DNA from 3 places in the Pseudomonas sp. Marseille-Q5115 genome. Region 2 is predicted to be linked to each of the others. Evidence: predicted binding sites of a transcription regulator. Region 2 holds the regulator's gene; each other region holds the start of a gene.
The links. The regulator sigma-54, encoded in region 2, starts transcription at its own class of promoters, with help from an activator protein. The targets are predictions, from matches to a motif close to ANTGGCATNNANNTTGCTNT.
Positions count from the first base shown of each region.

Region 1: glnK (P-II family nitrogen regulator) is a predicted target of sigma-54. The motif match lies at 2,387-2,406, and genes of this name have one in related genera.
Region 3: glnA (glutamate--ammonia ligase) is a predicted target of sigma-54. The motif match lies at 1,669-1,688, and genes of this name have one in related genera.

Region 1 is NZ_CAKAKI010000001.1:4,682,025-4,686,177, reverse strand. It holds gene LG385_RS21370 (secondary thiamine-phosphate synthase enzyme YjbQ) at 1-249, opposite strand, end outside; gene LG385_RS21365 (ammonium transporter) at 478-1,812, opposite strand; gene glnK (P-II family nitrogen regulator) at 1,849-2,187, opposite strand; gene LG385_RS21355 (accessory factor UbiK family protein) at 2,602-2,886, shown strand; gene LG385_RS21350 (LysR substrate-binding domain-containing protein) at 2,937-3,854, shown strand; gene yghX (YghX family hydrolase) at 3,862-4,153, opposite strand, start outside.
Region 2 is NZ_CAKAKI010000001.1:304,433-308,585, reverse strand. It holds gene lptC (LPS export ABC transporter periplasmic protein LptC) at 1-470, shown strand, start outside; gene lptA (lipopolysaccharide transport periplasmic protein LptA) at 457-1,002, shown strand; gene lptB (LPS export ABC transporter ATP-binding protein) at 1,002-1,727, shown strand; gene LG385_RS01425 (RNA polymerase factor sigma-54) at 1,862-3,370, shown strand; gene hpf (ribosome hibernation-promoting factor, HPF/YfiA family) at 3,500-3,808, shown strand; gene ptsN (PTS IIA-like nitrogen regulatory protein PtsN) at 3,815-4,153, shown strand, end outside.
Region 3 is NZ_CAKAKI010000001.1:4,856,676-4,860,828, reverse strand. It holds gene thiI (tRNA uracil 4-sulfurtransferase ThiI) at 3-1,457, opposite strand; gene glnA (glutamate--ammonia ligase) at 1,780-3,186, shown strand; gene LG385_RS22320 (chorismate mutase) at 3,345-3,902, shown strand; gene LG385_RS22315 (DUF4124 domain-containing protein) at 3,969-4,153, shown strand, end outside.

The DNA.
Region 1 (4,153 bases), 4.4 Mb from region 2:
CTCATCGTTATGTTCGTACCCTGGTGCGCCGTCCGGTATCAATCGGTCAAAGAACCGTTCGAAATCGCGACGCACCGCCGGATCGGCGTTTTCATTGATCGTCAGTGAAGCGGAGGTATGTTGCAACCAGACGTGCAACAAGCCCACCTTACAAGCCGCCAACTGAGGGAGGCCCGCTACGACCTCATCGGTTACCAGATGAAAGCCGCGAGGCCGGGCGGCCAGCGTGATGATCGTCTGCTGCCACATGGCGTTCTCCCCCGGTTTCGGGCGCATTCTAGCGCGCTCGAAAAAAAAGCAAAGTCCTGTATCGGTGTAGGCATTTCCTACAAAAGCAAAAAAGCCCGGCAGCACCTGTAAAAGCCCTGAGGGCGTTTAGGCAGGCGTTCCAAGCAATGACAGATCCAGACATAAAAAATGCCCGGAAAGCCGGGCATTTTTTCGCGAGCGGCACGCCAAATGGCGGGCCATGCGTTTTCAGAGGTTGTAGCCGCGCTCGTTATGCTGAGCGAGGTCCAGGCCAACCGCTTCTTCTTCTTCCGAGGCGCGCAGGCCCATCAGCATATCCAGCACCTTGAGAATGACGAAGGTCACGATCGCGGTGTAGATCACGGTAAAGCCAACGCCCTTGGCCTGAATCCACAGCTGTGCGCCAATGTCTTCGACCGTGCCAAAGCCGCCCATGGCAGGGGCTGCGAAGATACCTGTGAGCAGTGCGCCGATGATGCCACCGATACCGTGTACACCAAAGGCGTCCAGGGAGTCGTCATAGCCCAGCTTGCGCTTGAGGGTGGTTGCGCTGAGGAAGCACAGTACACCGGCCACCAGGCCGATGATCAGGGCGCCCATCGGGCCTACCGTGCCTGCGGCGGGGGTGATGGCAACCAGGCCTGCGACAACACCGGAGGCGATGCCCAGGGCGCTTGGCTTACCATGGCTGATCCATTCGGCGAACATCCAGCCCAATGCGGCGGCGCCAGTGGCGATCTGGGTAACCAGCATAGCCATTCCGGCAGTGCCGTTGGCGGCTGCGGCGGAACCGGCGTTGAAGCCAAACCAGCCGACCCACAGCATCGCGGCGCCAACCAGGGTGTAGCCCAGGTTATGAGGGGCCATCGGGGTGGTGGGGTAGCCTTTACGCTTGCCCAGCACCAGGCAGGTCACCAGGCCAGCGATACCGGCGTTGATGTGCACCACGGTGCCGCCAGCGAAGTCCAGTACGCCCCAGTCCCACAGCAGGCCGCCGTTACCGCTCCACACCATGTGCGCAATCGGGGCATAAACGAGGGTGAACCACACACCCATGAACACCAGCATGGCCGAGAACTTCATGCGCTCTGCGAACGCCCCGACGATCAGCGCAGGGGTGATGATTGCGAAGGTCATCTGGAAGGTCACGAAGACCGCTTCCGGGAATAGCGCAGTGGCGGAGGTGAGGCTGGCCGGGGTAATACCCGCCAGGAACGCCTTGCCCATGCCGCCCACGAAGGAGTTGAAGTTGATCACGCCTTGCTCCATACCCGTGGTATCGAAGGCAAGGCTGTAGCCGTAGATGAACCAGAGCACGGTTACCAGGCCGGTAATCGCAAAACACTGCATCATCACCGACAGGACGTTCTTGGAGCGCACCATCCCGCCATAGAACAGGGCCAGCCCTGGAATGGTCATGAACAGCACCAGCGCGGTAGACGTGAGCATCCAGGCGGTGTCGCCGGAATTGAGCACAGGGGCCGCCGCCTCATCGGCCAGGGCAAGGCCTGGCATTATCAGAGACAACAGGGCTCCTAGCCCTGCGAATTGACGCAGAGTCATATTGTTTACTCCTGGGGCTTTTTTCTATGGGTCGGCTTAGATAGCGTCGGTATCGGTTTCGCCGGTACGGATGCGGATCGCCTGTTCCAGATTGACCACGAAGATCTTCCCGTCACCGATCTTGCCGGTGTTGGCGGCCTTGGTGATCGCTTCGATCACGCGGTCCAGATCCTTGTCATCAATGGCAACGTCGATCTTCACCTTCGGCAGAAAATCCACAACGTATTCGGCGCCACGGTACAGCTCGGTATGGCCTTTCTGCCGCCCGAAGCCCTTGACCTCAGTGACGGTAATGCCCTGCACGCCGATTTCCGACAGCGACTCGCGCACGTCGTCCAGCTTGAACGGCTTGATGATGGCAGTGACTAGCTTCATGAAACTCTCTCCCGAATTGGTGGACTTGCCCCAGGAAAACAAACCCGGCTCAAGTCTAAGCGCAGTGCCCGCCTTTGTAACGCACCGCCGGCTAGGGCCGGCCCGGCCGCGGGCACCGCTCCTGACGAAACACTTCCCGCTCCGCCTGCACACTGCGTTCGCCTTTCAGGTCGCCATCAGTGCATGGGTCGATTGGCTCCAAGCAGAAACCTTGCCATCTCTGCGTGCCGCTTTGAAATCAGGCCAATCGACGGTTTCAAGCGTCATGGCTTCAGTAATGGCACAGGCCAGCGCACAGCAATGGTGCGGGGCAGTGCAATGGCCTGCCCAACAACTGTGCAATGCTTTGTACCAAGCTGTTCAACCACTGCGTGATACACTTTCGGCAATTTCCTCGTCATGGATTCGCCGCACATGCTTGCGCCAAAAGCCTTCCTCGACGCGCTCACCGACCAGGCCAGCCGCCTGCTTGGCGGCGATGCGCTGCCGCCCCGGCAAGAATTCGAAAGCCAGTTCCGCACCTTGCTCAATAGCGCGTTTGCCCGCCTTGACCTGGTCAGCCGCGAAGAATTCGATACCCAGATGGCGGTACTGGCGCGCACCCGTGCCAAGGTGGATGCGCTCGAAGCGCGCCTCGCGGAGCTAGAGGCACGTCTGCCGCAACCTCCTGCCGAAGCGCCCTCGCCGGCTCAGGACTGAAACCACGCACCTCGCAGGTGCTTGCCCTTCCCGCTCGCAGATGCCCGCCGATGAATCGCAACGAACTGCGCAAGGCCGATATCAACCTGATGGTGGTGTTCGAAGCATTGATGCTCGAGCGCAATGTCACCCGCGTCGCGGAGAAGCTCTTTCTCGGCCAGCCCACAATCAGCGCGGCACTCAATCGCCTGCGCGCACTGTTCAACGACCCGTTGTTCATCCGGGTCGGGCATCGCATGGAGCCCACGGCCCGTGCCGAGGAGCTGATCAAGCACCTTTCGCCGGCGCTGGATGCCATGTCTGTAGCACTGAGCCTCAGCCACGACTTCGAGCCGGCGACCAGCAAGATGACCTTCCGTATCGGGCTGTCCGATGACGTAGAGTTTGGATTGTTGCCGCCACTGCTGCGTGCGTTACGCCAGGAGGCACCCGATGTTGTGGTGGTAGTGCAGCACGTGGACTACTGGCGCATTCCCGACCTGCTTGCCGCCGGTGACATCACCGTAGGGATCAGCCAGACCCGCGGGTTGCCGGCCAATGCCAAGCGCAAGCTGCTTCGTCGAATGCATGCCCGGGTACTGCGAGCTGACATTTCAGGTAGCCCACTCACATTGGATGAGTACTGCAGCCGGCCTCATGTGGTGGTGTCGCACACAGCCAACACCCGGGGTATAGCCGACGAATGGCTCGATGAAATCGGCCGCACCCGAAAGGTAGTGCTGTCGGTGCCCCAATTCAGCTCACTCCCGGCCATACTCGCGGGGACCGACCTGCTGGCGGGCTGCCCCGATTATGCCGCGACCGCCATGGAAACCTGGGGCACACTGCATGCCGAGCCGCTCCCCTTTGAAACACCTGCACTGGAATTGTCCATGGTGTGGCTGAGCATCACCGACACCGACCCCGCCGAGCGCTGGCTACGAGCCCGGCTGGAGCAGCACATGGGCGACGGTGGGGTTTGGATGTAGGCAAGCCTCAGGCAAGGTAACGGTTGAACCAGGCCAGGGTACGCTCCCACGCCAGGTTGGCAGCGGCCTGATCGTAGCGAGGGGTGGAGTCGTTGTGAAAGCCATGATTGGCCCCCGGGTAAATGTAGGCCTCGTAGGTCTTGTTGGCGGCCTTCAGCGCCTGCTCATAGGCGGGCCAGCCTTCGTTGATGGCGGTGTCCAGTTCGCCATAGTGCAATAGCAGGGGCGCCTTTATCCGGGGAACGTCTTCGGCCTTGGGCTGGCGACCATAGAACGGCACCGCAGCGCTCAGCTCGGGA
Region 2 (4,153 bases):
ACCCTCGGGCGAGCGTGGACGCCAGTACCATCGATTACTATGCGATCAACGCCCGCACCGTGCAGTACCTGCCCGACGGCAAGATGCAGTATGAAATGACCGCCGACAGGGTCGAACACCTCAAGGCCAGTGAAGTCACCCACGTGACCAAGCCGGTCATGGACGTCTACCGAGGCACCACCTTCCCCTGGCATGTGGTGAGCGAGCGTGCCGAGGTGAACCCGGACGGCACCCAGGTCGAACTCATCGACGCCGTGCGGCTCAACCGCACAGACCAGAAGAACCGCACAACCGTAATCACCACCTCGCGCGCCACGGTCTTCCCGCAGAAGCAATATGCGGAAACCGACCAAGACGTTAGAATCGACGGCGCCGGTGGCGTTACGACTGCCAAGGGAATGAAAGCGTATTTGAACGACAGCAAGATCCACTTGCTGTCCACTGTAAGAGGACAGTATGAGGCTCGTTAAAACCCTCCCCTTCCTGCTTGGCCTGGGCGCGGCACTGGGAAGCGTGAACGCCTTGGCGCTGCCGACCGACAGGGACCAACCGATCCACATCCAGTCCGACGACGCGCAACTCGACGACAAGCAGGGTGTAGCGGTCTATACCGGCAGCGTGGTCATCACCCAGGGCTCCATGAAGATCACCGGCAACAAGGTGACCGTCACACGTGCGGCCAATGGTGATGTGGATGTATTCACCGCCGTCGGCAACCTGGCCTACTACGAGCAGAAGCCTGCCGTGGACAAGCCCATCGTGCAGGCCTACGGCGTGACCATCCAGTACTTCGCGTCCCAGGACCGGATCGTGCTGATCGACAAGGCCAAGGTCATCAACGACGGAAACACCTCCGAAGGCGAGAAAATCGTGTACGACACGGTTCGCCAGGTGGTAAATGCCGGCCGTGCCACGGGCACCAAGATCACCGCGCCACGCCCGCGCATCGACATGGTGATCCAGCCCAAGAAGAAAACCGACCAGCCGCAGAAGGCGCAGTAATGGCGACGTTGAAGGCCCAGCATCTGGCCAAGAGCTACAAAAGCCGGCAAGTGGTGAGAGACGTCAGCCTCTCCATCGAGAGCGGCCAGATCGTTGGCCTGCTTGGGCCGAACGGGGCCGGTAAAACCACGTGCTTCTACATGATCGTAGGGCTGGTGCAGGCCGATCAGGGCCGGGTGCTGATCGACGACCTCGACGTAAGCCACCAGCCCATGCACGGGCGCGCCAAGGCCGGTATAGGCTACCTGCCTCAGGAGGCCTCGATCTTCCGCAAGCTGTCAGTGGCGGACAACATTATGGCGATCCTCGAAACCCGCAAGGACCTCGACGCCAGCGGTCGGCGCAAGGCTTTGGAAAGCCTGCTTCAGGAATTCCATATCACGCATATCCGCGACAACCGTGGCATGAGCCTGTCCGGTGGCGAGCGCCGCCGGGTGGAAATCGCCCGCGCCCTGGCCACCGCGCCCAAGTTCATCCTGCTCGATGAACCCTTTGCCGGCGTGGACCCGATCTCCGTGGGCGATATCAAGCAGATCATCCACCACCTCAAGGCGAAGGGCATCGGTGTGCTTATCACCGACCACAACGTACGCGAAACCCTGGATATCTGTGAAATCGCCTATATTGTGAACGATGGCCAATTGATTGCAGAGGGCGATTCGGCCACTATCCTTGCCAATGACCTGGTGAAGGAAGTGTACCTGGGGCACGAGTTCCGGCTTTAAGTGCGCCAAGTGTAAAGACCCCTAGGCAAACATGGCAGTTTCGGGCATATAATTTGCTTAAGTTCAGGCGCTCCAATCGAGCGCCCGTTGTGGATGGCGCATAGCGCCGGCAAACAGGGTGTCAAGCTCACGCCATGAAACCATCGCTTGTCCTTAAAATGGGCCAGCAACTGACGATGACACCGCAGTTGCAACAGGCCATCCGCCTTCTCCAGCTTTCCACCCTGGACCTCCAGCAGGAGATTCAGGAGGCGCTTGAGTCCAACCCCATGCTCGAACGCCAGGAAGACGGCGACGACTTCGATAATGCCGACCCGTTGGCCGACAAGGCCGAACATTCCGGGCCGGCCGAACCCCAGGAAACACCTTTCCAGGAAACCAGCTTCCAGGAAACCTCCAGCGCGCCCGAGGGCGGCGAAGAGGCGGATTGGAGTGAGCGGATTCCCGATGAGCTGCCCGTGGACACGGCCTGGGAAGACATCTACCAGACCAGCGCAAGCAGCCTGCCGAGCGGGGATGACGACGACTGGGATTTCACCACCCGTACGTCCGTTGGAGAAAGCCTGCAGAGCCACCTGCTGTGGCAACTGAACCTGGCGCCGATGTCCGACAATGACCGCCTGATCGCCGTCACCCTGATCGACTGCATCAACAACCAGGGCTACCTCGAAGAAACCCTCGAGGAAATCTGTGCGTCGTTCGACCCCGAACTGGACATCGAACTCGATGAAGTCGAAGCCGTGCTTCATCGCATCCAACAGTTCGAGCCTGCCGGGATCGCTGCGCGCAACCTGGGCGAATGCCTGGCGTTGCAGCTGCGCCAGCTGCCTGCGAAAACCCCCTGGTTGGCCGAGGCCCAGCGGCTGGTCACCGATTACATCGAGCTGCTGGGTAGCCGTGACTATAGCCAGCTGATGCGCAAGATGAAGCTCAAGGAAGATGAGCTTCGGCAGGTGATCGAGCTTATCCAGAGCCTGAACCCACGCCCCGGCTCGCAGATCGAGTCGAGCGAGCCCGAGTACGTGGTGCCGGATGTCATCGTGCGCAAGGACAGCGATCGCTGGCTGGTGGAGCTGAACCAGGAGTCGGTACCGCGACTGCGGGTAAACCCTCAGTACGCGGGTTTTGTGCGCCGGGCGGACAGCAGCGCGGATAACACCTTCATGCGCAATCAGTTGCAGGAAGCGCGCTGGTTCATCAAAAGCCTGCAAAGCCGCAACGAGACCCTCATGAAGGTGGCCACCCAGATCGTGGAGCATCAGCGAGGCTTCCTCGACTACGGCGACGAGGCCATGAAACCGCTGGTACTGCATGACATCGCCGAGGCCGTGGGCATGCACGAATCGACGATTTCCCGGGTAACGACACAGAAGTACATGCACACACCCCGCGGGATATATGAGCTGAAATACTTTTTCTCCAGCCACGTCAGCACCTCGGAAGGCGGTGAATGCTCGTCCACAGCCATCCGGGCGATCATCAAGAAACTGGTGGCGGCGGAAAATCAGAAAAAGCCGTTGAGTGACAGCAAGATCGCTGGTTTACTGGAGGCACAAGGCATTCAGGTAGCACGCCGCACTGTCGCCAAGTACCGCGAATCCCTCGGGATTGCGCCGTCCAGCGAACGCAAGCGGTTGATGTAGCCTGGTTCCGAAGCGCGCGTAGTCGCTGGCACAGGGCATGTAAGCCAGCGCCGCACCTCGGGATGCCACCAGCGTTTCAGTGGCAGGTTTCGCCTGCCTCTTTATGCACTGGCAATAAGGAGAAGCGGTATGCAAGTCAACATCAGTGGGCATCAACTGGATGTGACCGAAGCCATGCGTAGCTACATGACCGAAAAACTTGCCAAGCTTGAGCGGCACTGCGACAAGATCACCAATGTAGAGGTGATCATGGAAGTGGAAAAACAGAAACAGCGGGTCGAAGCGACCCTCCGGGTTCCCAAGTGCGACGTGGTAGCTCAGGCTGAACACGACGACATGTACGCCGCAATCGACCTTCTCACTGATAAACTCGATCGGCAATTGCTCAAGTATAAGGAAAAACAGCAGAGCCACCTGCAAGGTGCGGCCGCCCGCTGACCCCCAATGATCCGACTAGAAAACATCCTGACCCCCGGCCGCTCCCTCGTGAGCGTGCCGGGCGGCAGTAAAAAACGCGTACTCGAACAGATCGCTGCCTTGATTCACAGGGACCTTCCCGAGGTTAGCCAGCAGGTTGTGTTCGAAGCCCTGATCGCCCGTGAAAAGCTTGGCTCCACTGGTTTCGGCAATGGGATTGCCATCCCGCATTGCCGGCTCGCCAATTGTCAGGGCCCGATGAGTGCCTTGTTGCACCTGGACGCACCCGTGGACTTCGACGCGATCGACGGCGCCCCGGTAGACCTGATCTTCGTGCTGCTGGTCCCGGAAGCAGCCACCGATGCA
Region 3 (4,153 bases), 4.6 Mb from region 2:
TCCTAGGCCGGGCGATAAACGCGCACATTGGCGTGCCCCTCGCTGAGCAGGTGATGAGCATGCAGCCTGCTCATGACACCTTTGTCGCAATACAACAGGTATTGCCGGGCAGGATCGAGATCCTTGAACCGGCTGTTCAACGCATAGAAAGGCAACGTACGAACTTCGACCCCTTCCAGGGCCAATGGGTCGTCTTCCTGGGCATCGGGGTGACGAATGTCGAGCACTACATGGCTGGCCAGGGCTTCGGCGACTTCTTCGATCTCCACCTGCTTACCCAGCTCGTCGATCACATTATCGATCGAGACGAGGCGCGCACGCTCCAGGGCGCTTTCCAGCACGGCCATGTCAAAGCGCTGCTCTTCGCGCTCGATGCGATAACCGCGCGCGCTGGTAGTCGGGTTCACCGAGATCACGCCGCAGTATTCTGGCATGTGCTTGGCGAAATCGGCGGTGCCGATCTCGACCGCGGTGTCGATGATGTCCTGCTTGTGAGTAGCAAGCAACGGCCGCAGGACAAGCGTAGGGGTAACCGAGTCGATCACTGCCAGGTTGGTGAGCGTTTGGCTGGACACCTGGGAAATCGCCTCGCCGGTGACCAGCGCGTCGATTTCGAGGCGCTCGGCCATGCGGCTGGCGGTACGCAGCATCATCCGCTTGAGGATAACGCCCATCTGGCTGTCGTCTACCTTGGCAAGGATTTCGCCTACCACCTCTTCGAAGGGCACGCTGATGAACAGCACCCGATGAGAGCTGCCGTACTTCTTCCACAGGTAATGGGCGACTTCCATCACACCCAGTTCGTGGGCGCGGCCACCGAGGTTGAAGAAGCAGAAGTGGGTCATCAGCCCGCGGCGCATCATTTGATAGGCCGCCACGGTGGAATCGAACCCGCCGGACATCAACACGAGGGTTTGCTCCAGCGCGCCCAATGGATAGCCGCCGATGCCCTTGTGCTGGTTGTGGATCACGAACAGGCGCTTGTCGCGGATTTCCATCCGCACCACAACCTCAGGGTGCTTGAGGTCGATACCGGCCGCGCCGCATTGCTGGCGCAACTGGCTACCAACGTAGCGGTCAACGTCCATGGAAGTGAAATCGTGCCGGCCCCCGCGCTTGCAGCGCACGGAAAAGCGCTTGCCGGGCAGCAGGTGACCGAAGTGGGCCTTGCACTTGGCCACGATGTCGTCAAAGTCACCCAGGGGGTATTCATCCACCTGCAGGAAGTGGGTAATGCCCGGTGTGCAACTCAGGCGCTCGATCAGCTCCTTGAGCACCTTGGCGTCGGTGACTTTCGTTTGAACCTCGAGGTTGTCCCACACGCCCGTTACCGCAATATCGGGGTCCAGGTCACGCACCACCGCGCGAATGTTCTTCGCCAGCTGGCGGATGAACTGCTTGCGCACCGGCCGGCTTTTGATGGTGATCTCGGGGAAAACTTTAACGATCAATTTCATGAACAGCGCGCGCAATGGCCCAGCTGAAAAAAGGGGCAGCATTATAGCGGAAATTGTTCAAGCTTTGACCAACTATCTGTCGAAAGCTCGGAAAGCACCATTTTGGGACGCCTTGAGCGAGCCTCGCCCCGTTAAGGTGCGAAGCTTTTCTGGCTGCCGCCTGTAAGTCCCGCAAAAACGGGCTTTTTTCGAGCCATGCCCATCTCGGGGCACTGGCATGCAAATTGCTCCCTTGTGAGGCAGGTTGCCTTGGCCGAGTATGCGGCGGCAGCACTGAATCCAGGGGCGCACACAGTCCGTCCCCATCCACCCGGAGGACAACATGTCGAAGTCGGTTCAACTCATCAAAGATCATGACGTTAAATGGATTGATCTGCGCTTCACTGATACCAAAGGCAAGCAGCAGCACGTCACCATGCCGGCTCGCGACGCTCTGGATGATGACTTCTTCGAAGTCGGCAAGATGTTCGACGGCTCCTCCATCGCTGGCTGGAAAGGCATCGAAGCGTCCGACATGATCCTGCTGCCAGACGACGAAACCGCCGTGCTGGACCCGTTCACCGAAGAGCCGACGCTGATCCTGGTCTGCGACATCATCGAACCTTCCACCATGCAAGGTTACGATCGCGACCCGCGCGCCATCGCCCACCGCGCCGAGGAATACCTCAAGTCCACCGGCATCGGTGACACCGTATTCGTAGGCCCGGAGCCAGAATTCTTCATCTTCGACGAAGTGAAGTTCAAATCCGACATCTCCGGCTCGATGTTCAAGATCTTCTCCGAACAAGCTTCCTGGATGACCGATCAGGACGTGGACGGCGGCAACAAGGGCCACCGCCCAGGCGTGAAAGGCGGCTACTTCCCGGTTCCACCGGTCGATCACGACCACGAAATCCGCACTGCAATGTGCAACGCCCTGGAAGAAATGGGCCTGACCGTTGAAGTTCACCACCACGAAGTGGCAACTGCCGGCCAGAACGAAATCGGCGTCAAGTTCAACACCCTGGTGAAGAAGGCCGACGAAACCCAAACGCTGAAGTACGTTGTTCACAACGTTGCCGACGCCTACGGCCGCACCGCGACCTTCATGCCAAAGCCGCTGTATGGCGATAACGGCTCGGGTATGCACGTGCACATGTCCATCTCCAAGGATGGCAAGAACACCTTCGCTGGCGAAGGCTATGCCGGCCTGTCCGATACCGCCCTGTACTTCATCGGCGGCATCATCAAACACGGCAAGGCACTGAACGGCTTCACCAACCCGTCGACCAACTCGTACAAGCGTCTGGTCCCTGGTTTCGAAGCACCGGTGATGCTGGCCTACTCGGCTCGCAACCGCTCCGCGTCCATCCGCATTCCTTACGTGAACAGCCCGAAAGGCCGCCGTATCGAAGCACGCTTCCCGGATCCGGCTGCCAACCCGTACCTGGCCTTCGCCGCGCTGCTGATGGCCGGCCTGGACGGTATCCAGAACAAGATCCACCCTGGCGATGCCGCGGACAAAAACCTGTACGACCTGCCGCCTGAAGAGGCCAAGGAAATCCCACAGGTATGTGGCAGCCTGAAAGAAGCCCTGGAAGAGCTGGACAAGGGCCGCGCCTTCCTGACCAAGGGCGGCGTGTTCTCTGACGACTTCATCGATGCCTACATCGAGCTGAAGTCCGAAGAAGAAATCAAGGTTCGCACCTTCGTGCACCCGCTGGAATACGACCTGTACTACAGCGTCTGATCCCGCCTGGTTGAACGAAAAGGCCTCCTTCGGGAGGCCTTTTTCATGGGCGGAAATGACAGGAAGCAAAACCGGGGAGCAGTCCTTTGATCGCGGCTGGCGAAGCTATGGATTTACTGGCATAACGGAGCGCCAAATCAATAACAACGGAACCTCGCATGCCTAAGCTTTCTGCATTTTGCCTGGCCCTGGTCGGCTGTGCCTTTGCCAGCCTTGCAGCCGCCGCCACGCCCGCCCCCGCCGAATTGCCTTCGCTGTTGAGCAGCATCGAGCAGCGCCTGAACATTGCTGACCAGGTGGCCTTGAGCAAATGGGATAGCAAGAAGCCTGTGGAAGATCGCGCCCGCGAGCGCGAGGTGATCGCAGGCGCGGTAGTGCTGGCGCCCGAATACAAGCTCGAGCCGGCATTCGTGGAGCAGTTCTTCGCAGCCCAGATCGAAGCCAACAAGCTGGTGCAGTATGGCCTGCTGGTGGACTGGCGCCTGAGAGGCGAGGCCCCGAACAGCCCGCGGCCCGACCTGGTCGGGCAGATCCGTCCGCAACTCGACGGCCTGCAGAAAGCCCTCTTGCTACAACTGGCAGCCTTCACACCCTACCGCAGCAGCCCGGACTGCCCGCAGTGGATCGCTAGCGCTATCGATCGCGGCAACAGGGATGCCTTGCACCGCCTGGCCCTCACTCGCGCTACCGGCGAGATGTGCTCTTCCGCGCATTAACCCGTGATTGGCGAACAGGCCTGATCTATGCTGGTCAGGCCGCCGACGCCTTGCCGAGTAGTCCCCATGCGCCATGCCCTTATGCTGCTGATCCCCTTCCTGTGCGCTCCGGCCTTCGGCGAGATCTACAAGTCCACCGACGCCAATGGCAATACGGTGTATTCGGAACACGCTCCCGCTGGCCGGCCTTCAGAGAAGATGAACCTTCCGCCGCTCAATAGCGTGCAGATCCCGAAGGCCAAACCGACCGA